Regions from separate parts of the Pseudoalteromonas sp. OFAV1 genome, predicted to be linked through region 3. Evidence: predicted binding sites of a transcription regulator. Region 3 holds the regulator's gene; each other region holds the start of a gene.
What was found. The regulator sigma-54, encoded in region 3, starts transcription at its own class of promoters, with help from an activator protein. The targets are predictions, from matches to a motif close to GTTGGCACGNNNNTNGNNT.
Positions count from the first base shown of each region.

Region 1: L1267_RS14630 (EF-hand domain-containing protein) is a predicted target of sigma-54. The motif match lies at 7,582-7,600, and genes of this name have one in related genera.
Region 2: L1267_RS02020 (formate/nitrite transporter family protein) is a predicted target of sigma-54. The motif match lies at 4,770-4,788, and genes of this name have one in related genera.

Region 1 covers NZ_JAKGBG010000026.1:47,750-58,279, forward strand. The annotation lists gene dksA (RNA polymerase-binding protein DksA) at 1-268, opposite strand, end outside; gene sfsA (DNA/RNA nuclease SfsA) at 509-1,228, opposite strand; gene pepB (aminopeptidase PepB) at 1,378-2,673, shown strand; gene L1267_RS14595 (phosphoribosyltransferase) at 2,876-3,442, shown strand; gene L1267_RS14600 (Crp/Fnr family transcriptional regulator) at 3,470-4,126, opposite strand; gene L1267_RS14605 (uroporphyrinogen decarboxylase) at 4,395-4,631, shown strand; gene L1267_RS14610 (amidohydrolase) at 4,628-6,268, opposite strand; gene L1267_RS14615 (EF-hand domain-containing protein) at 6,361-6,594, opposite strand; gene L1267_RS14620 (EF-hand domain-containing protein) at 6,599-6,832, opposite strand; gene L1267_RS14625 (hypothetical protein) at 7,084-7,311, opposite strand; gene L1267_RS14630 (EF-hand domain-containing protein) at 7,321-7,548, opposite strand; gene L1267_RS14635 (HAMP domain-containing sensor histidine kinase) at 7,860-9,317, shown strand; gene L1267_RS14640 (hypothetical protein) at 9,319-9,846, shown strand; gene L1267_RS14645 (sigma 54-interacting transcriptional regulator) at 9,849-10,530, shown strand, end outside.
Region 2 covers NZ_JAKGBG010000002.1:192,753-203,282, reverse strand. The annotation lists gene L1267_RS23720 (HupE/UreJ family protein) at 1-482, opposite strand, end outside; gene L1267_RS02030 (DUF3500 domain-containing protein) at 579-1,787, opposite strand; gene L1267_RS02025 (bifunctional protein-serine/threonine kinase/phosphatase) at 1,988-3,736, opposite strand; gene L1267_RS02020 (formate/nitrite transporter family protein) at 3,749-4,600, opposite strand; gene L1267_RS02015 (nitrate- and nitrite sensing domain-containing protein) at 5,119-6,408, shown strand; gene L1267_RS02010 (hypothetical protein) at 6,673-7,446, opposite strand; gene L1267_RS02005 (hypothetical protein) at 7,578-8,138, opposite strand; gene L1267_RS02000 (hypothetical protein) at 8,209-9,315, opposite strand; gene cobA (uroporphyrinogen-III C-methyltransferase) at 9,972-10,530, opposite strand, start outside.
Region 3 covers NZ_JAKGBG010000008.1:39,841-50,370, forward strand. The annotation lists gene L1267_RS06575 (YgiQ family radical SAM protein) at 1-989, shown strand, start outside; gene mgtE (magnesium transporter) at 1,025-2,383, opposite strand; gene L1267_RS06585 (HPr family phosphocarrier protein) at 2,595-2,867, opposite strand; gene rapZ (RNase adapter RapZ) at 2,879-3,724, opposite strand; gene ptsN (PTS IIA-like nitrogen regulatory protein PtsN) at 3,725-4,177, opposite strand; gene hpf (ribosome hibernation promoting factor) at 4,181-4,468, opposite strand; gene L1267_RS06605 (RNA polymerase factor sigma-54) at 4,495-5,991, opposite strand; gene lptB (LPS export ABC transporter ATP-binding protein) at 6,109-6,834, opposite strand; gene lptA (lipopolysaccharide transport periplasmic protein LptA) at 6,831-7,352, opposite strand; gene lptC (LPS export ABC transporter periplasmic protein LptC) at 7,342-7,896, opposite strand; gene kdsC (3-deoxy-manno-octulosonate-8-phosphatase KdsC) at 7,893-8,444, opposite strand; gene L1267_RS06630 (KpsF/GutQ family sugar-phosphate isomerase) at 8,448-9,419, opposite strand; gene L1267_RS06635 (calcium/sodium antiporter) at 9,423-10,394, opposite strand.

The DNA.
Region 1 (10,530 bases), on a different contig from region 3:
GTTTACGTTCACGGTCACGAGTACGAAGTTCTAATGAGAATTCTTCTTCTTGTGCTGCACGGTCTACTGGATCTGGAAAGTTAGCTGCCTCGTCTTGCATATGCGATTTAGTGCGGTCAACTTCGTTACGTAAATCATTACGCCAAGCTTCTAAAATTTTTTTGAAATGAGCACGTTGTGCTTCATTCATATACTCTTCACCTGGCTGTTCTTGGTATGGTTCCAACCCGGCCTGAGCCAATAACCCTAGTCTTTTTTGGTCTGGCATAACTTTCTCCTAAATCCTTAATATTTTGCCCAGCGTTAGCCGGCGGCTATAAATAGCAGAATCATTAGATTGAGGCAAATTTATTTTAGCTTAATTTATATGCCTCGACCCCTGATTGCATAAATTGCCATGAGTAGAGCCACTACTCATAATTTTAATAAATTTGCTAAGTTATATAGGCAAAAAAAAATAATACAACTTAAATCGTGTTTTTTATTGTCATTTTAGTAAAAGAGTTGGTTAGCTCAGAAAATCACATTTTTCTTGCAGTTTAATTTCTTCAGCAGAAATTTTTGCTTTGTAAGCAATGACTTCAACACCATTTTCTATTGCATCTGTTAAAAGCTGAGCGTATTTAGGATCGATATGTGCAGCCGCACTTACTTGGTTGATACCTTCATGTAAAACGGCAAAAAATAGCACTGCACGATACCCTTGCTGCGCCATCTCTATTAACTCTCGAAGATGTTTTTGGCCTCGCTCCGTTTTTGCATCCGGAAAATAACCTTGTCCAGATTCTGGTTCTGCTTGCGAAAGCAATGTCACTGATTTTACTTCTACGTAGCAGTGGGGTTTGTGTTCATCTGTTAATAAAAAATCGATACGACTATTTTCTTGGCCGTACTTTACTTCTGAGTTTAGGGTTTGATAGTCAGCAAGCTCTTTAATCACCCCATTTTGCACTGCCTCGTGGACAACTTGATTGGCAATAGCGGTATTGACACAGATAAGCTGATTAAACGTGTTTTCAGTTAATTGTAAAGAGTGGGGATACTTACGTTTAGTGTTGTCACTCGTTGAGTAATAAGCGTTAAAGCCGGGTTCTGCACAACCAGTCATTTTACCAGTGTTAGCGCAGTGAGCGGTAAACTCGTGACCACAAGGCGTTTTTAAATCAGCTAAGAAGCGCTTATAGCGCTTGAGTAAAGTGGCAGATTGTAATGGTGGCGTAAATTTCATGGCGTTATTGGATCGCTTTTAATTTTTGTATGTAATTCAATACATGGACTGAACCACGTCGATATTGGCTATTTATCGCAAGCAGTTGGGAACTGACGCGTGCTGTAGTAAACTCGAGCGACAATTTCTAGCGCAAAGAGTATTCTAACATGTCAGAAAAATTTTTAGTTCAACTTAGCGAGCACAGTGCTGCCGCACATTGGGGCGAAAAAGCCACTCTTTCTTTTACTGAACAAGGCGCAACTGTTCATTTAACTGAGCATGATACACTTAAAAGTGTTCAAAAAGCAGCACGCACGTTAGCTAATCAAGGTTTAAAAAACATCGCGTTAGTGGGTGACGTTTGGTGCACAGAAACACAGTGGGCCTTTTACCAAGGTTTCGTTTCACCAAAGAATTTAGATGCGATTGAATTTGTTGAGAACGCAAAAACAGACAGCAAAGAGCTAGCTTCATTAAAGCAAGCGGCTACATGGGCTCGCCAAATGATCAACGGCACAGCCGATGATATCTTCCCTGAAAGCCTAGCTGGTAAAGCGGCTGAGTTTATTCAGTCGTTAGCGCCTGAGCATGTAAGCTATCAAATCATCAAAGGCGATGCGTTGTTGGAGCAGCAATGGATTGGTATCCATGCAGTTGGTCGTGGTAGTGAGCGTCCGCCAGTTTTATTAGCACTAGATTATAATCCAACGGGTGATGAAAATGCGCCAGTTGCAGCAGCTTTAGTGGGCAAAGGTATTACGTTTGACTCAGGTGGTTATTCAATCAAACCAAGTGAAGGCATGCTAGGCATGAAGTGCGATATGGGTGGTGCTGCAACAGTAACAGCAGGCTTAGCGCTTGCTATCAGCCGTGGTATCAACAAGCGTATTAAATTGTTCTTATGTTGTGCAGAAAACCTTATTTCAGGTCATGCCTACAAACTTGGTGATATCTTAACTTACAAAAATGGCACCACAGTTGAAATCGTTAATACTGACGCTGAAGGCCGTTTAGTACTAGCTGATGGCTTAATGGCTGCGGGTGAGTCTGGCGCGCCATTAATTATTGATGCAGCAACGCTAACAGGCGCTGCACTTGTTGCTGTTGGTCAAGAGTACAACGCACTGTTTGGTCTTGATAAAGAGCTAGTACGTGACGTACAGGAATTTGCAGAGCAAGAAATGGAAGCGGCTTGGCCTCTACCTCTTGAAAAGTGGCATCAACAAAACTGCCCATCACCATATGCAGATACAGCAAATAGCCGTCCTCAAAAAGGGGGGGGCTTCGGTGGTGCTTCTAACGCGGCTGGTTTCTTATCACGCTTTGTGCCAAATGAAGGCAAAGGTTGGGTGCACATTGACCTTGCTGCAGCATTTAACATGGGTAGCACAAGCGAGTGGGCTGCAGGCGCTACAACACAAGGTATGCGTACCGTTGCAAGAACGTTACTAGAAAAAGCATAAGTAATTTCCTTGTAGCTAATTAAGCGCCTTAACTTTACCTAAAGTTAAGGCGCTTTTTTGATCTAAAGAGTAATTTTACAAACTGATACAAGCTTTTTTGAGTAAATTAGTATAAAATCCCGCCCCACATTTTCTCATCCTGTGGTTAGTTTTTATTAAATTAGCTACACTTGAATGATCATTCACACTGGGGTCTCTATTTATGTCAGATAAGTGCTATATCACAGCGCAGCAGCTTCTTGAAGATTCATTTCGTGTTGCGGCACAAGTTTATAAAGATGGTTTCCGTCCTGATTTCATCATTGGTATTTGGCGTGGTGGCGCACCAATCGGTATCGCAGTTCAAGAATATTACGATTACAAAGGCATTGAGACTGATCACATCGCGGTTCGTACTTCTTCGTATTACGGTATTAACCAACAATCAAAAGAAATCAAAGTTCACGGTTTGCATTACATCATTGAAAATGCCAATGCAGACAACTCATTATTAATCGTTGATGACGTGTTTGATTCTGGCCGCAGTATTTTTGCATTGAAAGAAAAGCTTTCTGAGCTAATGCGTTTGAACTTACCACGTGATATTCGCGTTGCATGTCCTTACTACAAGCCTAAGAACTCAAAGGTAGATATGGTACCTGATTATTACATTCATGAGTCTGATGAATGGCTAGTATTCCCGCATGAGCTGTCAGGATTAACACCGGATGAGATTATTGAAGGTAAGTCTGATTTAAAAAATATCCACGATATTTTGTTAGAAAAGTAATCCAAGTATTTCTTCGCAGTTATGCTGTCATAACTGCGAAAAACTCTCTACATAATCACTCAGTTTTTCAATATCAACAACTTGCAGGCCTTGATTACTGCGTTGTACTAAGCCTTTTTCAACAAGTTCTGTTACTACACGTCTATAAGCTCTTTCAGTTGTGGCAAAGCGCTCAGCTTCTGCATTAACCGTTGGATATGCACGCAGCAGAGTGGGATTGTTATTTTCTGCTCTCAGTAAACAATCTTTAGCTATGTTATAGCTAAGTGGTAAAAGTAATTTATCTAAATTTATTTTTTGATTTTCTTGGAATTTTGCAGCAATAGTTTGCGCTGTATATAAGCTCAGTTCAGGCTTTTCTAACAGTAGTGAACGCCAGTGCTTTAGTTCTATTAAGTTATAACTGACATCACTAAAGCAAGTTACTGTGTAAATACAGGGTAAGTTATTGAGCGCTTCAATTTCACCAATCAGGGTGTTGTTGCAATCAAGTTGACCTAATAAAAGGCGACGGCCATTACCCACATCATAGCTAAACGATACAGTGCCACTTCTCACTAAAACAAGTTTACTGAGTGGTTGATCTTGGTGAATAAGCACTTCTTTTTTAGCTTGCTGAAAACTACTGCCTGCAAATGTCAGTAGCTGGTCAACAAGGTAGCTTGAAAAATGATATTGAAACATTAACGCCGCTCTTCGGACAATTGTCCTATTTATTACATCTTAATGACGCTAGCATTAAGATTCAAAGAATTTATGCTAACTTACTAGTAAGGTGATACACGTTACTGATACCTTCATTTCCCGTGTAATGATTTTAAAGCTAAGATGATTTCTTAAGCTTTACAAGGTTTTTAGTAGGTTAGCTTTTTTATTTATTGTCAAAGTAGCACTGAGTGCGTCAAAAAAAATGACAAGCCCCAATGCTAACCTAAAGCCTAGGAGAGAACAATTGAGTTGGGAATATTTAGGCTATTTAGCATCTGCACTGTTAGTTGCTTCTTTGACGATGAGTGATGTGGTAAAGCTCCGCTGGTTCAACCTAGCAGGCTGTATTGCTTTTACCTTTTATGGTCTTGCAATTGGTGCCGTTCCGGTGGCCTTCACCAATGGCTTACTGGCATTTGTAAATATTTACCACATCATAAAGTTAAAGCGTCAGCAAAAAACTGACGCTAAAAACCCTTAATCCTCTTTTTTATATTTAAGCTCGCCTGCAATCCAAGTTTGAGTAACGCTAATATCGTGAATTTCTGATACAGGCACCTTGTAATAGTCTTTATCAATCATAATAAAGTCAGCCCATTTGCCTTGCTCTAAGCTACCAACTTTAAACTCTTGATGTGCGGCATAAGCACCACCTAAAGTAAAAGCACGCAGCGCTTCATCGCGAGATAATAATTCTTGAGGACGCCAGCCGCCTTCAGGCTGTTGATTGTGATCCATTCGTGTAATGGCTGAATATAAACCATCAAATGGGTCGGCAAGCTCTACAGGAAAATCAGAACCCGCTGCAATTACTGAACCTTGCGCTAAAAAGGTTTTCCAAGCGTAAGCCCCTTCAAGTTGTTTCTCAGTTAAACGCTGCTCAGCCATATGCATATCAGAGGTTGCATGAACGGGTTGCATTGATGGAATAATTTTTAGTGTCTTAAAGCGAGGAATGTCATCAGGGGCAACAATTTGTGCATGTTCAATGCGGTTACGCAGTAAAATGCCTCCTGATTTTTTAAACACATTTTCGTAAGCATCTAACACTACATGGTTGGCTTTATCACCAATGGCGTGGGTGTTCGCACTAAAGCCATGAGCAAAACTCAGGTTAAATAATTGTTCAAGTTTCTCTTGGGTTTCAAGCATTAAGCCATGATGATTTTTACGATCTGCATACTCTTCGATTAGAGCGGCACCCCGACTACCCAAGGCACCGTCAGCGTATACTTTGACACTGCGAATAGACAGCATGTCGTTCATATCTTTATAACGACCAGCTTTAAGCATGGCTTCTAGCTTAGGATCGGCGGCACTAAGCATGGCGACGATTCTAACTGGCAGGGTATTTTGCTCAGAACGCTGCTTATATACTTGCCATGTATCATAATCGATACCAGCATCATGGGTTGAGGTGATCCCCAAACTTAGTAAATGCTCACCAGCATTGTCTAATGCTGTATTAATGCTGGCATGGCTTACTTTTGGTACATGCTTTGTAATAAGCGTTTCGGCTTTATCAATAAATACGCCTGATGGCTCACCTGAAGTCAGTTTGATGATTTCTCCCCCAGCAGGTGAATCGGTGGCTGCAGATATCCCAGCTAATTCTATTGCTTTTGAGTTAACCCAGACCGCATGGCCGTCAACCCGAGAAAGTACCACGGGTTTATCTTTTACATATTTGTCTAAATCAGCAGCGGTTGGAAACTGTCCGCCGGGCCATTGTTCTTGGTTCCAGCCGCGGCCAATGATCCAGCCTTGTTTATCTTTAGCAAATTCAGCCAGCATTTTGCCAACCTCATCTGCTGAACGGGTATTTCTGACATCAAGTTGAGACAGATTATTACCTAAACCAATCACATGACCATGAGCATCGACTAAACCAGGTAAAAGAGTGGCTTGTTTGCCATCAATAGTGGTAGCGTCAGGGAAGCTTTTTTTAATTGAGTCATCGCCAGTTTTTACGACTTTACCGTCTTTAAAAACCAGTGCTGAAAAGTGTTGGGTTTCACCTTGGTAGGTTGGTGTATAACCATTTACATTGTAGATAACTGTGGTGTTGGCAAAACAACTCAGTGAAGCTGTTGCCAGTAGGCTGATGATAAGTTTCATAATCTTTTAATTATTTTTTTAATGTATGAAAACAGTATCAGAGTTGCAGTAAACTGCAACTCACAGAAGAAAATTTCGACTAAAAATAACGGCTATTTACTGGCATAAGCCTTGTATTCTGAGAGAGATAGCTTGTTATCTTTATTATTATCGTAATTACTAAACCGAGACCATAAAGCTGGATCTCGAGCAGATTCTGAGCGGCTCAAGAAGCCATCTTCATTACGGTCTAGTTGTTTAAATTTTTCACCAATACTATCTGCAGCGACACTGATTGTACTAAATACGCAACACATTGCGAGGCTGGCAAAGGTTAATTTTGACATTGCTTTAACTCTTATTTGTTAAGTAGTGTTTAAATTCAAGAAGCGATATTTGTTGATCTTTATTTTCATCCCACTGCGCCATATGCTTTTTTAAATGCGGTTGAGATGAAAGTTCTTCCAAAGATAAAAAGCCGTTTTTATCTTTATCTAGGTGATCAAAGCGCTGTTTTACATCCAATGCTAAGCTGTTGAAGCTTATAGTAATTAAGGTACATGAAGCAAGCCAGAAAATTCTCATAATTACTCTCCTTTATTAGGGCGCGCTGCCCTTCGGGTTCTTCCTAGGGGCGATTAACTCTTTGTTGCTCGATTTTTACTTAGCCCACTAGGTTACAAATCTCGCGCCACGATTGAATCGTCCCCAGAGTGAACAAATTTTAATCCACAAAGGTCAACACGCTTTGGTAAAAGTGCTTGCCATAATTTAAGTCCCAAAATTTAAATCCGTTTACACATTCCCTCTGGGATTATGGCAAGCACTTTAAGCCGTTAAGGTTTGAATTTCTCAAACTCTTGTTCAGACAGAACTTGATCGCCGTTTTCATCCAGATCGGCAAATTGCTTAAGTAAGTTATCGTGTTTGGTTGCTTCTGTTAATGAAATTTCGCCATCGGCATTGGTATCAAATTTCGCAAAACGCACATCCATTTGCGATGCTAAAACGGTGGCACTGATAACTAAAAACATCAACGAGAATGCTGCAAAAAGTTGTTTCATCACACACTCCTAATTAATAAATGATTTAAACTCTGCAAATGAAATTTGACCATCTTGATTGCTATCAATTTGAGTGAAGTTTCCATGTAATAAAGCGTCTTCAGATGCTTCAGCATCACTCAAAAAACCATTGCTATCTTTATCTAATTCATTGAATGTATCTTTTAAATCAAATGCATTACTGCTCATTGAAATTACACTCAACAGCACGGCTAGTGTGTAGGTCCTCGTTTTCATTTGCTGTCCTAATAAACTTATTTGTAAGTGCTAATACAATAACAGTGCCAACTTTTATTCTTCTTTTTTATCAATGATTTATGTTATTTTGCTGTTATTGGGTACGAAATAGTTACAGAGTAATGTGTCTTTTTTGCAACGTAATTATTGGTTTTTATTTTTTTATCTTAATTTTCAATTGGTTGTGTTGTTGCAAAATAGCAACGTTGCGCCTGATTTAGGCAGTAAGTTGTCTTTTTTCAGTTCGGATTCAGCGAGTGTCTAAGTTCATTCACGAATAATGAATGCCAGCGTTTCTTATGAGGGTAAGTATGCAAAGTAGCATAGTAATTAAGTGCAAACAGTGTTTAAGCTGGCGACCAAGCCTAATTGGTCAGTTTGTATGTAGTATTTTACTTTCCTTATTACCATTGTGTTTAGTGGTGATTTTGTTTTTAAACGCACTGAATAAACAGCTGGCTGTTACGCAAGAAATTGTGGGTGATAATGATGAAATCACTAAGGTATTTAACAATTTAAAGCAAGACTTAAATAGCCTTGAAAGAGCAACGCGGCAAAATTGGGTACTCAAGAGTGAATCTTTAGATACATTAATTGAAAATAAGTGGAGTTCATCAATTCAGCGTATTGATGAACTGATCTTTTTAAGTCCTACGGCTGATTATATTTTGCAGTGGCGTCAATTAGCTGAGGTACTGCAATTTGCACAGCAGCATCTTTTATTTGAACAAAAGCAAGATGGTGAGTTATTTGCCCCCGCAAGTAAGTTAATTAGTGAGCAAACCAATTGGCTTAGAGAGCAAAACGAATTACGTATAACTAAAAACCAGCAGCAATTAAAAGCATTGCAAACATCTTTTATTAACTGGTTAGTAGCACTTATTCCTTTGACTCTACTCGTAGGCGGAGGGTTTTTATGGCGGATCAGTGGTCGTCTACGAGAGCTAACGAGCGTGATTGATAAGCTAGGTCAAGGCCATTGGCAGCAAAAAATAAATGTCCGAGGCTCGTCTGAGTTAGTTGAACTTGGCAACAAACTTGAATGGGTTCAAGCGCAGCTACATATGCTTGAGCAGCAAAAAGATACATTTTTACGTCATGTAACTCATGAGTTAAAGACCCCACTTGCTTCAATGGTTGAAGGAACTGATCTATTAACAGATGAAATTGTTGGCCCTATTAATGATGAACAAAAAGCAGTCCTTGAGCTAATCACCCAAAGCATGGTGCGACTTAGAGCAATGATAGAAAGTTTACTTAGTTATAATGCGATTCGTACTAGTAAAGAGACAGTGACTGAGCTTAGTTTTGCCGCCATAAAAGATAAGATTGAGCGTCACTTTGAACATCGTCTAGTTGCACGTGAACAATCACTGTTATGGGTTGATGAGCTGCCTAAAAAAGCACTTTATATTTCAATTGAGTTACTAGAAATGATCTTGATCCAACTCACTTCTAATGCAATCAAGTTTTCGCCTGAACAAGGCTGTGTCACGATTAAAGCGAATTTCAAACATGGCAAACTTATTATCAGTGTTATTGATCAAGGACATGGAATTGATGATTCCGAAAAGGCCGCGGTATTTGGTGCGTTTTATCAAGGCAAAAATGCAAAACAGCAGAGCGAGATGGGCAGTGGCTTAGGTCTCACAATTGTTAAAGAAACCGTAGAGCAATTAAATGGCAAACTCTCTATTACAGATAACGAACCTCAAGGGTGTGTTTTTACCGCCGAATTACCAATTCAATTAACCCAAGGAGTTAACTGACATGGGCTTAGCACATAAAGCCAGTTTTATCCTCATTGCATGCTCGATGCTTATCACGGGCTGTACATTAACGCAAAAGAAGCCCGTAGCAGAGGTGAAGACAGAAAATAATCAGGTCGCATCGCAAGGAAAACCTAATCCTAAACCGCGCCCGAAAAGCGAGCCAAACTACCCGCCAGCAAGTACTGTGATTGCTTGGCATGCAGCACAGTGTGGTGGTTATAAAGCTAGTACGTCAAAGCTAAATTTTGTCGGTGAGAATGAATTGAAAAGCCTTTTTAAATCAATGTGTTTGTTAAGTGCTACAGAACCTGAAAAAGCACTTGCTCAACTTGAAAAAAGCGATCACGCCTATTACTGGCCTGACGATATAAAGCAGTATCTTTGGTTGCAAAAGCAACATTTACAGCAAAGCTTAGCAGCAAAACAAGCAAAGCAAGCGCTAAGTGATGAAATGGAAAAAACCTTGTCGTCGCTTGCGACTATCGAACAACAACTTCTGCTACGTGAAGAAACCAAGGAGCAGTAATCATGAGTGAAGAAACAAAACCACGGGTTTTATTAGTTGATGATGATGCCAGCTTATTAAAATTACTGGCTATTCGGATTGAATCTAAAGGCTATCAGGTAAGCACAGTCGAAAGTGGTATTGAGGCGTTACAAGCGTTAAAAAATCAAACCTATGATGCGGTGATCACCGACTTAAGAATGGATGAAATGGACGGCATGGCTTTGCACCGTCAGCTACAAAGTCGTTATCCTTCAATGCCGGTGATTATGATGACAGCACATGGTTCGATACCTGATGCAGTTGAGGCAACTAAACAAGGTATATTTGCGTTTATTACCAAGCCTGTAGATAAAGATGAGCTGTTCGACAGCCTTGCTAAAGCTATCGAAATTCATGGTGTACACGGTGATGAAACACCGACACAAACTAATATTGTCACCCGTAGCGGGGCGATGTTGCATTTACTTGAACAAGTTAGATTGCTTGGTCCAACGCAAGTGAATGTGTTGATCTCTGGTGCCAGCGGCACAGGTAAAGAGTTGCTTGCACAAGCAATACATCAACACAGCCATGTTAGTGACGGGCCATTTGTGGCAATTAACTGCGGCGCTGTGCCGGGGGAGCTTTTAGAGTCGGAATTATTTGGGCATAAAAAAGGCGCGTTTACAGGTGCAGTAAAAGACCATCAAGGTTTGTTTCAAC
Region 2 (10,530 bases), on a different contig from region 3:
ATCAGCTTAAACTGAGACCATGCAGTGATTTTTTCAGGCTCTATAAATAAGGTTTCGCGCTGATAGCGGATCAGCCCTATGGTTGCTATGTCTTGACTTGCTTTAAGTACTTCATGCATATCGTTGCGATACGAAACATAAATTTTGTGAGTAACAACTCGGTGTAAAATGGCATTGTAATGCAAAGAAAAACCACTGGTATCAAAATTATCTGGTTTGATAAATTGCATCTTCATTACCATAAACAGTACGTTATCAAATTCATGGATAGCAAAATCATCAACCTTTTGTGCTGTTAACGGCTGAGAATTTTGTGTTGTGATACTTACATGTGTTTGCATGTAGTCTTGTAAAGCCGAGAAATTAACCTGCTTTAGGTCATCACTTTGTGAAGGAAATAGGCTTTCATCAGCTAAACGTAATTGATCGAGGGGTAAATAAATTTCGAGTTCAATCTGTGGTTTATGCGTATCAATAAACACAGAACTCGTTGAAGCAGAATGGGCAAAGGCTTTGGTACAGAAGAGGCTGACCAAAAAGGTCAGCCCAAATAGGAGATTAATTACTGCTTTCATGGCTTATAAATTATTACCATAATCCCAGCTCTTATCCCTGAACATTGTATGGTAGTGAGTTTCATCACTGATAATAATCCCATTTTGACACGCCACCTCAATCCAAAGGTTAGGGCCATCAATACGCATATAAGTCCCGGCAACATCCACATCAACACCAGCCGATTCAGTGCCAGCCCAGGCAATGTAGGTATCTGCATAAGCAGAACTCGTTACATAGCTTAGCGTTAAGTTTTCAACCACTTCTTCAGGGTAGTCGTTGATCCACTGCTCGATTGCTGCGGTAACCAGTGCTTGTTGATCCTGCGTTAAACTTGAAACAAGGATCCCTTTGCGATTATCCCCTGTAGGGTAATCAGTTGGTAACGTACCACTCCCGTTATCTGGGCCTACTAATACATCTGAATAGCTTTCACCGCTTAAGTAAGCCTCAGCAAGCTCAGATTCACTTAACGAATCAAACATAGCAACGAGGGCATCACCTTCATCCGCAAGCGGGGCATAGCTTGCCGAGTCTAGTTCAAAGCTGACTTTAGGTTCAGTACCAATATGGTTTGGCACAGGGTAACCATCGCCATTTAAGTAAGTAATGTTATAAGCTAAGTGGTGACCACCTAACTGCAACATCCAGTCGCCGCTCACATCTGGGTCGCCAAAAAACGCTAGATAATATTTACCAGATGAGTAAGCAGAACCACCACCTAGCTCATTCAAATAGTCATCCGCAGCAATAACACCTAAGAAATCTTGGTAGCCATCATCACTCAGCGCCGCTTTCGCAACCATCATCGCTGCTTCAAGTGATTCATCGTCTAATGCCCCAAGTTCAATACCATTACGACTTACATTGCCCGTCGGTAAGTTTGACCACACAGTCCTTGCTTCAGAGTCTGAATAATCAAGCTGTAAATCAGCAAGTTCATCTTCATCTAATGTGTCGATTAATGCATTTGCAGCACACACGAGTGACTCTAGGCTGGTATCGAGCTCACAGTCACCTAGACTGATATCGCTGAAGTCACTGACACTAATTGAACCTGAGCTACTTGAAGAGCCACTGTTGTCAGTACCGCTGTTATCAGTACCACTGCTATCGCTAGTCGATGAATCTGTATCTGATGACGACGATGAGTCACTGTCACCACAGGCCGCTAAGTTTGCCAATAACGCAAGCACTGCCAGTGATTGCCATACCTTTTTACTTAATTTCATAACCAAATTCCCTACATGAATTATTGCTTAAAAAATTACCATAGAGGCAAGGTTGAAAAGTGTAGAAAATATGTAGATCACCAAATGAATTATGGAATTTTATTCACGAAACAAGCCTATTTAGTGAAGGTCAAAAAGTAACTTCGCACTTTAAAATTAGGTATACGTCATCAGCAATTTCGGTTATCTGCTTAGCTTTATCACTCTGAGCTACTCACCCAATTTATAATTAACAACAGCGCTAAGACAGCAGAAACAAGTTGCCAAAAGAGCACGGGATTACGTTCAAGTAGTGGCAGCTTTCTATTATATGCTGGATTTGGGTTATGCATATCAAACAAAAACTCAGATAAACTTAGATAGCGTTTTTGCATATCAGGTTTACAGGCTTTGTTGATTGCGGCATCAACCCATACTGGGATCTGTAAATTATTATGCAGCAAAGATTTATATTGGAGTCGATGTAGCTCTTTCAGATTAGACACTTTAGCAACTGAAGTATCATAAGGATAGGTTCCGCTGAGTGCATGATAAGTCATCACAGCTAATGCAAACATATCACTGCTCAGTTCGGGCCAATACCCCAAAAAGTATTCTGGTGCGCTATATAACATGTCGCCCGGTATGTGCAAAACATCATCACTTTTACTAAATTGCTGACCATGTAAACTGGCTGAGCCTAAATCCAATAAGGTTAAATTGTCGTGTTGATCAATCATGATATTTTCGGGCCGAATATCTTGATGCAAAATACCTTTGCTATGCAATGCGCCTAACGCTGAGACAAGTTGCGTTAGCCATGCTCTTACTTGCTGTAAATTTGCATTACCATTATCGTTTAACCATTGCCTTAACGTTATTCCTTGCACTCGCTCTGTCAGTGTGTAAAAGACATGCCGTGTAGTCTCAGAGTGCCCTCTTTTAACAACGCGAGGGTGGTCAACTTTGGCAATTAACCACTCTTCTTTTGCTAGCTCATCTAAGTAATACAGCTCAGTTTGCAAGGATAAAGAGGGAACTTTCATCACCGCAGTGGCACCAGTGATCGTGTTGTGAACTTCAAATAAAGAACTTCTGTCGCTTTTGTGAAGCTGATTAATAAGTTTAAAATTATCAACGACATCACCGACACTCAAGGCATCAGGCAAAGGTAAAAAACCATCAGAAGTGTATTCAACCGTTTCTCTGGGATCGGCGGCACGTTGTTTAATCGCGACAATACTCAGGTTGTCATCGCTTGCGTTAGCCAAAGCAAGTTCAGCAGCCTTTTGACATGCATGTTGCAATTGCTGTTCACTCTCACAATTGGCAAATAAGCCCAATAATTGCTCAGTTGATACAAACTCAGTAATACCATCCGTAGCCAAAATAAAGCAATCACCTATGACTAGGTCGATTTGCTGAACATCTAACTGTAAGTTTGAACGTATACCCAATGCATTACTTAAATATTGCTGCCCATATTCATCAGCTGCGCGATGCTGTTGGCTAAAATGGCAAATCTTACTGTTTCTAATTCTGAATATACTTGAATCGCCACAATTAAATAAATTGGCTTTCTTATTGGCTAAAATTACCCCTGCGAAAGTGCAGACAAACCCTTGATCAAAGTTATCTTGATATTGGCTATGTTGGGTTTTTGCCAGTAATTGAAGGTTAATCACTTCAAGTACTTTTGTGCCAGCTCTGGCTGCAGACCATACATCACTGGTACGTAAATATTCATCACAGAAAAGCATCACAGCCAAGTCACTTGCATGCTGACTGACTTGGCTGCTACTTATGCCGTCTGCAACAGCAGCTACAGCCCCTTTTGAGCGAGACTCTGTTAATGCGGGGATAGTGCATTTAACACTATCCTGATTAACCGCTTTGTTCCCGCGAGATGTATAAAACCCTGCTATTACATCGGCTGTCATAGTTAATGCGTCTTTGTTGTTTTTGTACATTGATTGCATTAATTACTTAGCAATTACATTGTCACCAATAGGTGCTGCAGTTGTCGCTAACTTGCGCTTTGGTTTTGTACGATAGTGCGTTGTGTACAAAGTAAGCCCAGTAAATGCTAGACCACCTACCAAGTTTCCAAGCGCAGTTGGAATTTCATTCCAAATTAAATAATCAACAACAGAGAAATCACCACCCATGATCAAGCTAAATGGGAACAAAAACATGTTTACAACCGAATGTTCAAACGCCATAAAAAAGAACAGCATAATAGGCATCCACATAGCAATCACTTTACCGCTAACATGTGTTGACACCATAGCACCCACAACACCCATAGATACCATCCAGTTACATAGCATGCCACGGATGAAAATGGTCATCCATCCTTCAAAACCGTATTTAGCATAACCTAATGTACGCGCTTCACCGATACTAGCAACCTTAGCTGCAATAGCCCCACCATCGGTATTAAAGCCCATGGTAAATACAAACGCCATCATGACAGCAACAGTCAGAGCGCCAGCAAAGTTGCCAACAAAAACTAATCCCCAGTTTCGCAAAATTTGTGGCCAAGTAACGCCTGGCCGACGAGCAAGCCAAGCTAATGGTGTTAACATGAACACACCGGTTAATAGATCAAACCCCATTAAATAAAGCATACAAAAGCCTACAGGGAACAGTACCGCGCCGAGCAGAAATACACCGGTTTGCACTGCAACTGTGATCGCAAATACAGCAGCTAAGGCTAAAATAGCTCCAGCCATATAAGCACGAATTAGCGTATCTCGCGTGGACATATATATTTTTGATTCGCCCGCATCCACCATTTTTGTAACGAAGTCACTTGGTAATAAATAAGCCATGTTATTCACCTTTCATTGTTAATCTTTAATCTGTTTCACAGTTAAAATGACCATCTTTCAGGCAAAAAAAAACGCCCGCACCGACTCTTACTTTTAAGAGCAGGTTGCGGACGCCATTGTCCTTTGCATTTCCAATTGTCACAGCCTATTCAACTGTTCATAATTTATTAAACAAGTTATATGCCAAAAATAACCAAAAAATAAAACTAAATCCTTTCAATAGTTTAACTTTTTCACTTTTGCTTTCACCAAATCAAAAATTAACATTTGCTTTACTTTGGCGCATTGCACGCATCACTTTGGGGCGAAACCCCGAACTAATAAAAAAGGGCAGAACTAATTTGAGCAATAAATCATGATTTCGCTTTTGTTAAAAATTTCTGTAAACCCCATTTACAGTGGCACAACGCAGATAATATTCGAGCAAAACTGATTTTACCTTGCTTAAAAATGACTATTAATTTTTAGGGAATAATAATTGCTTGATGGTATCTATTCAATATTAGTAATAAGAACCTATGCCGACATCTTCAACCTGTACCAAACGCTTTTTACTCGCAGCAAAATATGCCGAGCTGAATAGCCTAAAGGCGTTAGCTTCAAACTGTAAAATAGTTATAGCTGCGACACAGATGATCCATCAGCTGCAAAGAGAGCGCGGAACAACGAATGTTTATCTAGGGTCAAAAGGTGTCGCCTATAAAACAAATTTACCTGTGCAATTTAAGAATAGCTCAGAGGCAGAGGAGCAACTGCTCGATTTACTTATTTCAAAGTTCTTAAATAGTGATTCAATTCACACCCAAACAAGACTATTAACGTCAATTACTTTAGCTTCTCAAGGGCTTGAGCAATTACCAAAATTAAGAAAGCAGATTCAGAAACTACAGGTTACACCACTTAAATCGACCGATGCCTATTGCCGATTAATCGGAAAAATAATAAATCTAATTTTTGAAGCCGCCGATGTATCAAGTGATGCGTCAATAACCAAACTTTTAGTTGCACTGTTTAACTTCATTCAAGGTAAAGAGCTTGCAGGGCAGGAGCGTGCTTTAGGAGCCATTGGGTTTTCGCAACAAAAACACGAGCCTAATATATTATCGAAAATGCATGAACTTGAAAGCGCACAACACGACGTATTTGAGCGGTTTTTAGAGTTTTCGGTTAGCCAAGAACAAGCAGCCTGGCAAGCGATACAACTCTCTGAACTAACTAATGACATTAATAAACTCAGAGCTATGTTCAAAGCGGTGTCTGATCTTCCCTCAAATAGTTACACACCCGAGCTTGGTGAAGTCTGGTATGAAGTTGCAACTAAACGAATAGATGCCCTTCAAAATATCGAAACTATGCTGACCACTAGGCTAATGGAGCAAGTTCAAGTAAGGATTAAAGAAGCTGAAGCGAAAATATCTAATCACAACCTATTGATGGAAAAAATCAGCGATGACAATGCAACTGACCCGGGTTTTAACATGCTCTTTGATCGTCGCTTCTCAGGGCTGCATGGCGTAGAAATAAATGCTGATGAGCAGCAACATGATGTTCAGTCTGTACATAAATCGTTTTACGATTTAATTTGTGAGCAAGCAAACCATATTAACCAAATGAGTGCAGAACTAGAAAATGTAAAACGCGCATTGCATGAGCAAAAGGTGATAGGCAGAGCAAAAATGTTATTAATGCAAAGCTCTAATGTGGGTGAGCATCAAGCACATCAACTGCTCCAAAAAGCGGCAATGTCACAAAACCAATCATTAATAGACGTTGCAAACAGCATTGTTGCCAAAGTTTCAAAAGCTTAGCAACAAATAGTCGCACTAAAAAGATAGCAAGCGTTTAATTATCCTCAGATGCTATTAATTAACTTAACCATTTAGATAAGCAAATTAACTAAAGCCAAAGAACGAACAAAGGGGTAGTTCAAACTCGTTTTTGGACAGAAATGAGTTAGATTCGACAGACGACTCTATGCCAAAAGCGGACGGTGGTAACGCCGCCATAAACGGTGCGAGCTTGCGAGCGTCCGGCGACCGAAGGGAGCGAAATTAATGGCCTTGTTAGGCGTACTACCTACCCCAGTCATGCAAGCTTCCACCAGAATCTATCCAGACTCCATCGCCCAAATAAGCAGGACCTCCACTCCCATCCGAACACGCATCGTATATATCTAACATTTCATTCCTAGAAGCTTTCCTTTCCTTGGCTTTTTGCTTCAATTCTTCCGTTCTTTTGTCCGTAGAACCCTGAGAGACAAAATAACGATCTAAGTCTTCTTCGTTGTTTTGAAAACTATTCGCGAAACGAAGCACACCTTCTAATAAATTAAAGGTGGTGTGAGCCAGAGAATGTCGCACTACTCTTCCATCACCGAGGGAACCTTCATAATAGCTATATGGTTTTACTGGGTTCTCATCAACTTTGGGAATTATCTGAATATCTATGCCATTTTTTCTTGTGAAAATATACGAAATGCTGTTTTTATTAACACAAGCAAGAACCGCTCTATACATTTTTTGGCGAGATTTTATTGGAACCCAGCCCGAAGCTTTCAGCGATTTAGTAAATGCGTCTTGTGTTGATGTACCTACGTGCAGCGGGGAGCCTTTAGGAAGGTTAATATTTCCCGCCTCATCTAGTGAAGCTTCTTCTCTTCTGCATTCTATTCTTCCATTACAATCCCAGTTCAAGTATTGAAGTTGAGAAATAGCAGCTATTCTTAATTTGCCATCTGTTCTCCGCACCACAACCTCATCACCGACGCTCAAATCTGTACGAAAACACTGAACAGGGAAATCCTTTCCAGATTCAGAATAGGAAACAAATGCGATTATATAGCTCATATCATTACCCCATTATTCCTACGGTGGCTCGTCATTACGCCTAACGCCCGGCTCACCGAGCAAATTTTTGGTGGCGGCTCTTTGCATAAAAGGTGACAGCTGAATTTGTCCGGTGCAGCCGTTTGTTAGGGCTAACCTCGTTTCACCCCAGTTATCACGACATCCTCCGCTTCGTCCTTACCTGATACTTGTTGCCTAGATCGAGAGAGCAAAGACTCTGCATCAGTTTCGGAAAGGCTTACATGTGGCGGATGTGTGTGCTTTATCTGAAATACATACTTAAGATAAAGCGCAAAGAAAAAGAGCGATATCACCAAAGTGATTGCTCCAACTATGGATGAACTGATTGAGATCTTCCCGGCCATTTCAGCTTCGACAGTTGTACTGAGAGAGGCTATATCACCAACAGACAAGGCGTAGTGAAGCTGCATGAATGAGAATATGATGCCGCACACGACCAATGCTAAAACCACAAACGTAATTATCCAATTAGCCAGTATTTGCTGGCCAAATACCCGCTTCGGGTACTGAAAACGCCACTTCAAGTGCGCAATATATGCTTGCTCTAGCTGTTGCCACTCGGGCGTTTGGAGCTCTTCCTCTTTTTTGGTCTTTCGTAGTTCTGTCCATTCTTTGAGAAGCTCCAAGGCAGCCGCAGATCCAGGTACTGCTGTTTCTATTATTATACTCATCTTTCTCCCTTCGATGCCCTAACGCCTAAATCAGGTGCGCTGTAGGCGTTACCTGAATTTACTTGTTATATCATTGCCTAAATAGATTTATCCCAACCTTTGTATACAAGTCGGTTTCGGCAATATTGTTCGCAAAAGCTTGTTTTATGGAATCATGCTCATGAATATCAAATCTATCTTCTACATAGGTAGGATTTAACGCAATATTCTCTACATGATTGAAAATCATGTTTGATAGCCCAACTTTTATATGATCTATATCGCCTTCGAACAGCTTTACAATTGCACTCTTGAATTCGGAATTGTTCTTTGAAAAAGAAAATACTACATGAGTACATCCATTCTCAGGAAAAATATTTAGCGAAACGCTTTTTGATTCAGCAATGGCTTGAGTTTCGTTATTAGCTAGCCTGATTATTACTTTCTGATCTAGGATTTGATTGCCATCATGATCGAAATACGGGATAAAGTTGGAGCAACAAGCTATAGGATATTCTGAACTGAATTGATAATATCTGTGTTCAATCTCGGGATCACATTCTTTTTGTATTACGCTCTTTAAATGATTGGATAGAAGACGAAGCTCTGAAATATTCAGCTCTACACTTTTTAGTCTGATTCTCAATTGTTCATTCTTATAGCCTTCAATCATTCCTTCTTTAATGAAGTCAGGAACAACTGTTTTTCCCTCAAGGATAGCTGGGAGAATTGCCTGAAAATGTGGGGGGAAATCATTTTCTTTCAATTTATCACCCAGCAAGTTTTTCATTAGCTGACAAGATTCAAGATTGGCATGAAGTTCTTTTGTGACCGCTCGATAGGCATAAATATTCATCTGCTCATCTGTACCATCAAAAGGTTTATCTTCAATAGGCTGAAATATTTTCTTGTCATGTTCACCACAGAACCCGCTAAATGTACTAAACTTCTTAATTCCCTCTTTTTTGAAAACTGGTTCTAATCCTGTCATATCATCACTTGGTTCTAGCCCCAAATAATAGACACGTCCAGACTCAGCAATGGAAGATAAAATTTTTCCACGCTGGATAGAATGTGCAGCAATAATTTTATTAGAACATTCGCTATTTCCATCATCTCCCCATAGGCATAACTTTACCGCAGCTTCTTTCCTATTCTTAGTCAGAGTTTTATTAAACTCGATCTGGTCTTTATTCATTAATTCTTACTCGATATTTGATATAACAATTTAATATCGACTCAACGGGTCGTTTTTCTACCATTGGCTGGGTCGTTTATCTGATTGAACCAGTTTTATCATACATCTTAACCTATTGCTAAGTAATCATTTTTAGCAATACAACCAATCTGTGTATATACAAAGTTAAAATTTCAAAGGTATGATGATGAAAACACGCTCTCCATTTTTAAGCTCAATCGTAGATTACATGCAAACCAAACAATACTCTTTGCGGTCTGTTGACACCTACTTAAAATGAATTGCTGGGTTTGTTAATTATCACGACAAGCGGCACCCTACATCTATGGGGATAACGAGGTTCAGAAATATTTAGACTATTTGGCTTTGAAGAAAAATGTATCTCCTAAAACCCAAGCTACGACTGGGTCTAGTGTTAGTGAACGTCTGCTATGGGGAAAGGGGGCTTTAGTAAAATACTAAGCGCGAGTGTCCGTAAATTGCTCTTTTAAGGCGTTCACCTAAACACGCTTTGGGGCATAAACGAGTTCACCCTTAATGAATGATAAACTCGTAGATACAAAGGTCAGGTTCGTTTGCTATTTAACTCTAACGTGAACCTCACAGAAGGCGCTAACATCACTATGAATGAGCCTATTAACCCTGTTATAAAAGGCTTACGCGCCTTTTATTTTTAAACAGCTGGGTGATTGTGTTTCTTCGACAAAGTAATTCGCTTGTAACAATGTTAAATCTACACGCTGACGGTAGTTAACAACATCACCCACAATCACTAAAGCAGGGCCAACAAAGTCCTTTAAGTCTCGCTCAGCATCAATACTTGCTAAGGTTCGGCAACAGAGTTGTTGATCAGTTAAGCTACCTTTATCTACCACAGCAATTGGCAAATCAGGGCTCATTTTATGTTTAATCAATTGTTTAGCAATACTATCAACACGGGTTAAGCCCATATAAAATACTAATGTTTGTTTTGATGCGACTAGCTGTGACCAATTTGCTTGTTGCGCGTCATCTTTACAATGCGCAGTCACGAATTGCACAGCTTGTGAACATCGTCTGTCGGTCAGTGGGATCCCCGTATAAGCAGCGCAAGCACTCGCAGCTGTCACGCCTGGGACTATTGCAAAGGGAATATCATGCTCTGCTAATGCGTGAGTTTCTTCCGACAATCGACCAAAAATAGATGGGTCGCCCCCTTTTAAGCGAACAACTGTT
Region 3 (10,530 bases):
TTACAGAACATGAAGGACGCATTATTCAAAGCCGTTCAGAGCAATCAATTATTGATGAAATTGAGCAAATTCGTGACAAAGTACCGGGCTTCACAGGGGTAATTTCTGACTTAGGTGGCCCAACAGCGAATATGTATAAATTGCGCTGTAAGAGCAAAAAGGCCGAGAGCACGTGCCGACGTTTATCATGTGTTTATCCTGATATCTGTAAGCATATGGACACCGATCACACCCCAACGATTGAGCTTTATAAAAAAGCCCGTGATGTGAAAGGCGTGAAGAAAATCTTAATTGCGTCAGGCGTACGCTATGACTTAGCAGTGGAAGATCCACGCTATGTAAAAGAGCTGGTTACTCATCACGTAGGCGGGTACTTAAAAATTGCCCCTGAGCATACCGAGGATGGCCCACTATCTAAGATGATGAAGCCGGGTATGGGTGCTTACGATAAGTTTAAAGAGCTATTTGATAAATACTCAAAAGAAGCCGGTAAGAAACAGTATTTGATCCCGTATTTTATTTCTGCACATCCAGGAACGAAAGACGAAGACATGGTTAACATGGCGCTATGGTTAAAGGCCAATGACTTTAAGCTTGATCAGGTACAAAATTTTTACCCGTCGCCAATGGCCAATGCAACGACAATTTATCATACCGAGATGAACTCGTTACGTAATATTAAAAACAATACTGAACAAGTGCCTGTGCCAAAAGGGGCACGTCAGCGTCGCTTGCATAAAGCTATTTTACGTTATCATGATCCTGCTGGCTGGCCGATGATCCGCGAAGCTCTTAGAAAAATGGGCAAAGCGAATCTAATCGGTAAAGGGCCAAACTGTTTGGTGCCTGAAGAGAGTCGCAACGAAAAAGCGGCAAACAGTAAAGGTGGTAAAGGCCGTGCGGCACTTACACGCCACACTGGTTTTAGCCAATTTAAAAAGGCCAATACCAAACCTAGAGTAGGTAAAAATAAGCAGCGCGCAAAGTAAAAGATATAAATGGCCCTTAAAGGGCCGTTTTTATATTAGATCAATAACCAGGTTGCGGTGCCTAAAAAGGCAAAAATACCAACAATATCGGTGACGGTTGTCAGTACCACACTGCCTGCTAGGGCTGGGTCAATTTTCATTTTCTTAAGAATTAACGGAATACTCGCACCCGCGATACCAGCGGCAACAAGATTCATAAACATCGCAAACGCTAAGACCGCACCGAGCTTAAAGTCCCATTGCCATAGGGCAACCACACCAGCAATCAATATCGACCAAATAACACCATTCAGTGCGCCTATCGCCAGTTCCTTAAGTAATAAGAAGCGTTGGTTTGTTTGGTTGATATGGCCAACCGCTATACCACGAATAACCAGTGTTAATGTTTGGCTACCTGCAACACCACCCATTGAAGGTACGATACCATTTAGTACCGCCAAAATAGGCAAGATTGCTAAGGTGTTTTCAAAAAAGCTTGCCACAATTGCTGCTAGCAATGCGGTTAATAAGTTAACTCCCAGCCAAATAGAGCGACGCTGCGAACTTTTGAGTACTGGCGCAAAGGTATCTTCTTCGTCGTCAAGACCAGCAAGGCTTAACATGCTGTGTTCAGCATCTTCACGGATGACGTCAACGATATCATCGATGGTAATACGACCAAGCAAGTGAGCGTTATCATCAACAACAGGGGCTGAAATCCAGTTATGACGCTCGAACAATTGCGCTACATCACTTTCATCCATTGAGATTAGGATTGACTCACACTCTTCATCCATTAAATCACGAACAATTTTATCCGATGAGTTGGTCAGTAATGTGGTTAACGAGAGCGCGCCTAAAAAGCAGTTATGTTTATCAACAACGTATAAGTCATCTGTACCTTCTGGTAGTTCACCACGCAAGCGTAAATAGCGCAGGACTACATCTAAGGTAACATCTGGACGAATTGTTACCGTATCGCTGTTCATCAGGGCACCGGCTGAACGCTCTTGGTACGACAGTGCCTGCGTTGCCCTTTCTCTATCTTGCGAGTCCATTGCACTGACTACGTCTTGATAAACGGTGTCAGGAAGGCTACGAAGAACTTCACCTAAGTCATCGTCGTCCATGTCTTCGGTTGCAGCAGCAATGTGCTCAGGCTCCATCTGAGCAATAATACCTAAACGTACGTCTTCTGAGAGTTCTTCTAAAACATCACCACGCACATCTGGGTCTACCAACTGCCATAGCATGCGACGAATTTTATGGGGAGATGACTCTAATAATAAAGCGGTATCACACGGAGCTGTTTTAGCGAGCATGCCTCGCACCTGAACAAATTGTCCACTATTGAGTGACTTGGTCACTTGTTTAAGTTGTTGTAGTGGGTAGTCTTGTTCAAAGGCTTCTGGCATTGGCGTCCTTACAACTGAAAATAGATTAATACAGATTCTGCAAATACAGCATAGTTGCTAAGTGGTGTATTTGCAGGATATCTTCACACTGCGATAAAATTATTAAGTGCTTTGTATTTTTAAGGTGTGAACGATATAAAAGTAGGATATTTAAAGAGAATTATAAATACCTGAACTAAGTTTAACTTAAACGGTTAAGCCTTAGCAAACGCTATTCTTGTTCATGAAAGCGTTGTGCAATTAATTCTCCAATTGCGTTCAGTGCAGCCTCTGCATCTGGGCCTTCACATACCACACGCACTTCTTTACCTTGGCTACTTTCAAGTAACATTAAGGCTAAAACACTATCACCTTCAGCTTCTTTATCGTCTTGATAAAGCATAATTTTAGCATCAAATTGCAAAGCAAGTTGTGCTAAAACAGTGGCTGCTCGTGCGTGCAAGCCAAGCTTATTTTGAATTAAAAACGTGTCTTCTGCGTGCATCTGGCATCCAATTAAATATCTTGCTCGCGATGGCGGATTTTTACGTTCGCATGCGTTTTTGAAAAGCTATCACCAATGGTCTGCGCTAAATATACCGAGCGATGTTGCCCGCCAGTACAGCCAATTGCGATAGTAAGATAGCTTCGATTGTTACGCTCAAGGTGAGGTAACCATGTTTGCACAAATGTTTGAATTTGCCATGTAAATTTTTGCACTATGCTATGACTTGCAAGGTAATCTTTTACTGGTTGATCTAAGCCTGTGAGTGGCTTTAGATCTGGCTCCCAATGTGGATTTGGTAAAAAACGTGCATCAAATACGTAATCGGCTTCTTTAGGAATACCATGTTTAAAGCCAAACGACATAAAGGTGATAATCAGCTTTTTATCTTTTTTACCTAAGATCTTTTCACGAATAGATTCAGCTAACTGATGAACACTCAGGTCGGTGGTATCAATCATAAAATCAGCGCGCGTGATCAGTACATCCAGTAATACTCTTTCTTGCTTAATTGCTAAATCGAGTGGCAGCGAGTCAATCGATAGAGGATGTAAGCGTCGCGTTTCAGAAAAGCGTTTGATCAGAGTTTGGTCATCACTGTCTAAATAGAACAGTGTTGGGTTTGCGAAACCTGGCAGGTATTCAAGAATATCATTAAACTCTTGCTGCTCTTTCGGTAAGTTACGCACATCTATGCTGACTGCTATTTTGTCATAGTTGTCTGAAACGCTACGAACAAGCGAAGGTAATAAGTTGACTGGGATATTATCAACACAGTAGTAACCCAAGTCTTCAAGTACACGTAAAGCGACCGATTTACCTGAGCCTGAGCGACCGCTGATGATAATTAATTCCATTTATGCCTCTGCTGATATGACCTGAAACAGTTCGTGGTCTGTTTTGGCGCTACGTAACTGTTTACAAAACTCCTTATCTTTTAGTCTATCAGCAATTGTCGATAAGGTCTTTAGGTGAAGTTGGCTGTCTCCATCTGGTACGATGAGTGCAACGAAAATATCCACAGGTCGGTTATCAATTGCGTCAAAATTGATTGGGGATTCACTCACTATGACAAATGCCTGTGGTTGCTCTGCACCACTCATGCGGCCATGTGGAATAGCAATGCCACGACCAATACCTGTACTGCCTAATTTTTCTCTATTGAGTAAGGCATCAAGGACGTCTTGTTGAGATAAATGAGGAAGCTGCTGGTGAGCCAGCTCGCTGATATATTCAAGGATTCTTTTTTTGCTATTAAAAAGGACCGCAGCTTTGCTGCAGTCCTGGTTAGTAAGTGAACTAAGTTTCATAATTTAGTGTCGAGCTAATTTCTCTTTGTGTTTAATGACTTGACGATCTAGTTTATCGATTAGCGAGTCAATGGCTGCATACATATCTTGGTGTGCAGTTGAGGCAAAGAGCTCGCCTCCATTTACATGTAAAGTTGCTTCTGCTTTTTGGCTTAATTTTTCTACATCTAGAATGACATGTACATTATTAATGTGGTCAAAATGCCTTTCTAGTTTTGCAAACTTGCTGTTTACATAGTCTCTTAATGAATCAGTGATTTCTACATGACGACCAGTTAAATTTAGTTGCATAAGCATTTTCCTTCTATGTAAAACGTCTAAATCAAACTCTTACGCTGATTAGACGGAGGTATCGCTAGAGACTCTCGATATTTTGCAATTGTGCGTCTAGCTACTTTAATTCCTTGCTCAGCCAATATATCTGCAATTTTACTATCACTCAATGGTTTAGCTGAGTTTTCTGCAGCGATAAGCTTTTTGATCAAAGCGCGAATTGCTGTTGATGAACACTCACCACCGTTTTCTGTGCTGACATGGCTTGAGAAGAAATATTTCAACTCAAAAATCCCGCGAGGGGTGTGCATGTATTTTTGTGTTGTAACACGTGAAATTGTCGATTCATGCATTTCGACCATTTCTGCGACATCGTTCAGCACCATTGGTTTCATGGCTTCTGGGCCATGTTCAAAAAATGCTTGTTGTTGCTGTACGATACAATTGGTCACTTTTAAAAGTGTATCGTTACGGCTCTCTAAGCTTTTAATAAACCATTTAGCTTCTTGTAAATGAGAGCGAATAAACTGGCTATCGCTGCTCGATTTTACTGAGCGTGACATAGCTGCATATTGGCTATTCACTCTAATTTTTGGCATACAATCTGGGTTTAGTTCAACGACCCAACGACCTTTAACTTTTTTAACCGATACATCGGGTATAACGTACTCAGACTCTTCGCGAACTATGCTGTCTGCTGGCTTAGGGTTTAAGCTGTGGATCAGCGTCATTACTTCTTTTAGTTCGCTTTCTTTAAGCTTAGTCTTTTTCATCAAAGTGCGATAGTCGCGACTTGCTAATAATTCAATATGCTCAGATAAAACCATTTTAGTTTCAGCTAAATACGGCGTACTCGCATCGAATTGGCGAAGCTGGATACATAAGCACTCTTGTAAGCTACGGGCACCAATCCCTACTGGATCAAACAACTGTATTCTCTTTAAGACCGCTTCGACTTCATCTAGTTCGATTTCTTCTTCATCATTATTTTGATTAAAACTTTCGACTATGTCTTCGCAGCTAACAGTTAAAATACCTGAGTCATCAATTGCCTCTACGATGGCGACAGCGATCGCTTCATCGGTTGGGCTAAATGGTGTGAGTTGTAATTGCCACATAAGGTATTCATGGAGGGTTTCAGTCGATGCACCTTGATAAATTGACTCATCTTCTGGCATTGGACCTGATGATGTTGATGGGGCAGCACTCATGTACTCATCCCATGTCACATCCATGGCTAAATCGTCACTAACGGTGTCTTTGTTAAGGGCATCGCTGCTTTCTTGTTCGTACTCACTCGGCGCTTCTTCGGCCGATGCACTTAGCTGAGTATCATCAGATTCAGCTTTTTGCTCGTTCTTACCAATGTTTTCATCGTTGTAATCTGCTTCTTCCACTTCAAGCAGAGGGTTACTATCAAGTGCTTCTTGAATTTCTTGCTGGAGATCCAATGTACTAAGCTGCAGCAAGCGAATTGCTTGTTGCAGTTGTGGAGTCATTGTAAGTTGCTGGCCCATGCGCAGCTGTAATGATTGCCTCATGTATCCCTAACAATCCTTTTATGTGTTATCGACACCTGTGCAGTCACAGGTAAATTTATATCGATTTATTGTCATTGTTATTTAGTTTAGCAGATGCGCTAGATGGTGGCTTATTGGTTATAGCCTGAATTGCTCACCTAGATACACATCGCGTACGGTTTGGTCAGCTAAAACATGCTCAGGTGTTCCTGATGCAATTAGCTCCCCATGAGAAACAATGTAGGCTTTTTCACAAACATCAAGGGTTTCTCTAACATTATGGTCAGTGATTAATACACCAATACCACGATTTTTTAAGTGTTCAATAATTTTCTTTATATCTAACACTGAAATAGGATCAACACCAGCAAAAGGCTCATCTAACAAGATAAATTTAGGATTTGCGGCTAATGCCCTAGCAATTTCTACGCGACGACGCTCGCCCCCAGATAAAGCCATACCTTGACTATCACGAATATGCTGAATACTAAATTCATCAAGTAAGTTGTTGAGTGTTTCTTCTCGGCCTTGTTTATTTAAATCTTTACGCGTTTCTAAAATAGCCATTAGGTTTTGATAAACCGTTAACTTTCTAAAAATAGATGACTCTTGTGGTAGGTAACCAATCCCTAAACGTGCTCGGCTATGCATTGGCAAAAGTGTAATATCATTATCATCAATGCTGATCTTGCCTTTATCGCTAGGTACTAAGCCAACAATCATATAGAAAGTGGTGGTTTTGCCTGCGCCATTTGGGCCAAGCAAACCAACGATACTGCCCGCTTCAACCTCAAGACCCACATTTTTGACAACTTGGCGGCCTTTATAACTTTTTGCTAAAAGCTCTGCTTTTAATGTGCTCATGGTTGGCCTTTATCGTCTTGTTTGTTGTCAACAGGCACTAAGATTGTGTGTACACGGTCTGTTGAGTTTTCGTCTTTTTCTGCGCTAATTAGTTGTTGTGCCATATCATAAGTAATGCTTTTCGCTGTTACTTTTTGGCCTGCTTGAGTCACTTCGGCTTCGCCATTTAAAGTTAAGAAGCGCTTGGCTACGTCGTAGCGAACTTCTTCTGCACTGGCGCTCATTACCGTGCCATCTGCTTGCTTTTCTTCAAAATAAGCAGGCTTACCTGTGGCGATAATTAACTCAACAGTACCTTCTGTATCACCACCATGGGCTTCAAGGCGTTCGGCTGTGATCCGGCGGTTACCATGTATAATTTCGACATTGCCTTCAAATATACCAACGCCATCTTTTAGCTTACCAGTTTGGCGATCTGAGCTTATGCTAATTTGTGCGCCTGTCTGCTCGGCAGCTACGCCTGAAAAGGCAATCAATAAGCTTGGGATCAGGAGTAATTTCTTCAGTTTATTGGTCATAGTATATGGTTCGTGTATGGTTAGTTAGCTCTACAATCTCGGTTTTTAAATTAGCTTTTAGGCCTTTACCGGTAATTTTTAAATTTGGTCCTGTTAGCGTCACAGGTTGCTTCGAAAACATGGTCATTTGTTCTATATCAACGTTAATGTTTTCAGCTTTAATATCTTCGATCATGCCATTATGGGTTAAGTTTTTAGCAACAACATCGCCTTCAAAAATAAGCTGATCGTTTTCATATAAGGTGGCTTCTTTAGCTTTTACTTGCCAAATTTGCTGGTCGCCATAAAGTGTAAAAATAGGTTGCTCAAAAAAGGTAAACCCAAGTTGCTGATAAAGCTCCATTTTTGCAGCCGCCACCTTATGGCTAATCTTGCCTTGCTCATCATAAGCGGTTTGCTTTAGTGCAACGGCCGTATAATCGGGAGTTGCAATAATCTCGTCTTCACTATTTATTGTGTTTGTTGTTTGGTTAAAGTACGGATACCACAACCACACCATGCAACAAACAAAAACAATACTCAGTAAAATACGGGCTATATTCATGCGCTGGTTCCATCGCTAGTTAACGGCTTACCGTTTTCTAACATCAGTAAATCTGTTAATTCACGTACAGCGCCAAAGCCACCCGGTAGCATGGTCGTATAGTGAGCCAGTTTTTTTATCAATGGGTGCGCATCATTGACTGCTACCGCAAAGCCTACTATTTCCATTACAGGCAAATCAGGGCCATCGTCACCAATGTACGCAATTTGCTCATCTTCTAGGCCAAGTTTATCTTTTAACTCTTGGTATGCAATCAGCTTTGTTTCTTGGCCTTGATAAATATGCTGTACGGTTAGGCTAGTCATTCGCTGCTGAACTATTTGTGAATGGCGCCCGGTAATAACGGCAACTTCAAAGCCACTATTAATGAGTGCTTTTATGCCAAAGCCATCTTTGGTATTAAATGCTTTAAGCTCTTCGCCCTGATTTCCAAGATAAATTCGGCCATCAGAAAAAACGCCATCAATATCACATATTAGTAACTTAACTTTTTGAGCACGCTGACTTACATCAGGACTAAGGGGCTGGTATAGCTCGGCGAATGTCATTACTTACAGAACTCCTGCTTTTAATAGGTCTTGCATATTAAGCGCGCCAATCGGTGTGTTATTTTTATCGATTACAATCAAGCCGTTGATACGTTTGCGTTCCATAATATTTAACGCCTCAGCAGCCAGCATCTCTGCACTGGCTGTAGTACATGAGCGCGTCATGACCTGGCTAATGGCGGTACTATGAATATCAATACGTTGCTCTAAAATACGACGTAAATCACCATCCGTAAATAAGCCGCAGAGTTTTTGGTCTTCCGCGACCACGGCTGTCATACCTAACCCTTTAGCAGACATTTCAATAAGCGCATCTTTAATGCTTTGCGACTCGTGCACTATTGGTGTTGCATCACCACTGTGCATTACATCGTTTAATGTAAGCAACAAGCGCTTACCTAGGCTGCCTCCGGGATGAGATAATGCAAAGTCATCGGCTGTAAAGCCACGTGTTTCGAGTAAAGCAACAGCCATTGCATCACCCATAACCAAGGTTGCTGTAGTGCTTGCCGTTGGCGCAAGACCCAGTGGGCATGCCTCTTGGCTAACTTTAATGCAAACATGCACATTAGAGAGCTTTGCCATTGTTGAGTCAGGGTTACCTGTTAGCGAAATCATTTTTGCGCCAATTCGTTTAATAACAGGAATAATGCTTAACACTTCACTGGTTTCGCCCGAATTCGAAATGCACATTACTACATCATCTCGAGTGATCATCCCTAGGTCGCCATGGCTTGCTTCGCCAGGATGAACGAAAAATGCCGGTGTACCAGTGCTTGCTAATGTGGCAGCTATTTTATTGCCAATGTGGCCAGACTTACCCATGCCTATAACGATGATACGGCCTGTGCATTGGTACATTAGCTGACAAGCTTGCTCGAAATGTTCATCGATGTACTGATCTATTTCGTGTAAAGCTTGCGCTTCAATTTCAAGAACGCGCTTACCTTGCGCAATAAAATTTAGCTGGGTCATTGATTATCCTATTTGGCTAAAAATATAGCCTTGATATGCAATAAATGCGACTAACAAAAAGCCACCTTCTACTCTATTGATGCGGCGAGCACCTTTAAAGTTCAATGACATGGCAATCAGCACTAAAGTAGCTGCAATCATGATAAGGGCATCGCGGTTCGCTGCAGATGGGTCGATAATCGATGGGTTGATGATCCCAGCCAGTGGTAAAACAGCGAGTAGGTTGAAAATGTTCGAGCCTACAATATTACCCAATGCTAAATCATCTTCGTTTTTCAATACCCCAGCAATACATGCAGCCAGTTCAGGTAGACTGGTACCAATAGCGATAATTGTTAAACCAATTACAAGGTCTGAAAGGCCAAAGTATTTAGCAATATCAACGGCTGATTCGACTAAAAAATGTGAGCTGATAGGTAAAAGTATCATACCGATAACAAGCCATAGGATGGCTGATTTAGTAGTGACATTATCGGGAACATCTTCACATGCCTCGCTCACGAAAGGGTCATCGTCTTGATTTTTAGCGCGTAAAGAAACAATCACTAAGCCTGCGATGAAGACAACAAAGGCAAGAGCTAATGCGATACCTTCGGCAAACGAAAAGTAGTTATCTGAAAACACGTACCATGCCGCAATTGAGACAAGTAGTACTAAAGGCATTTCTCGTTTTAAGGTCATTGACGAGACAGAAAGAGGGCGAAGTAGTGCTGTTACACCCAGTACAAGTAAGATATTGGTGATATTTGAGCCAACAGCATTACCTACTGCTGTATCAGTTTTACCGGCAAGCGCGGCAGAAGCAGATACCATCATTTCAGGGGCTGAAGAACCCATAGCAACAACCGTTAAACCTATGATTAGGGTTGGGATCCCCATATTTTTTGCGAGTGCAGCCGCACCATAAACAAACCGATCGGCACTCCAAACAAGTGCTGCAAAACCAATAATTAAAATGACAAAAGAAGTCACCATTGTGATACGCCAACATTACTGAAACAGATGACTGCAAATAGTAACAAAAGCGAGCAGGAAAGTATAAGTAAAAGAATAGGCTGGCAGGCACAAAGCGCGGTTTTTTAGGAATGAGATTTCAGGTGTGGTTAAGGAG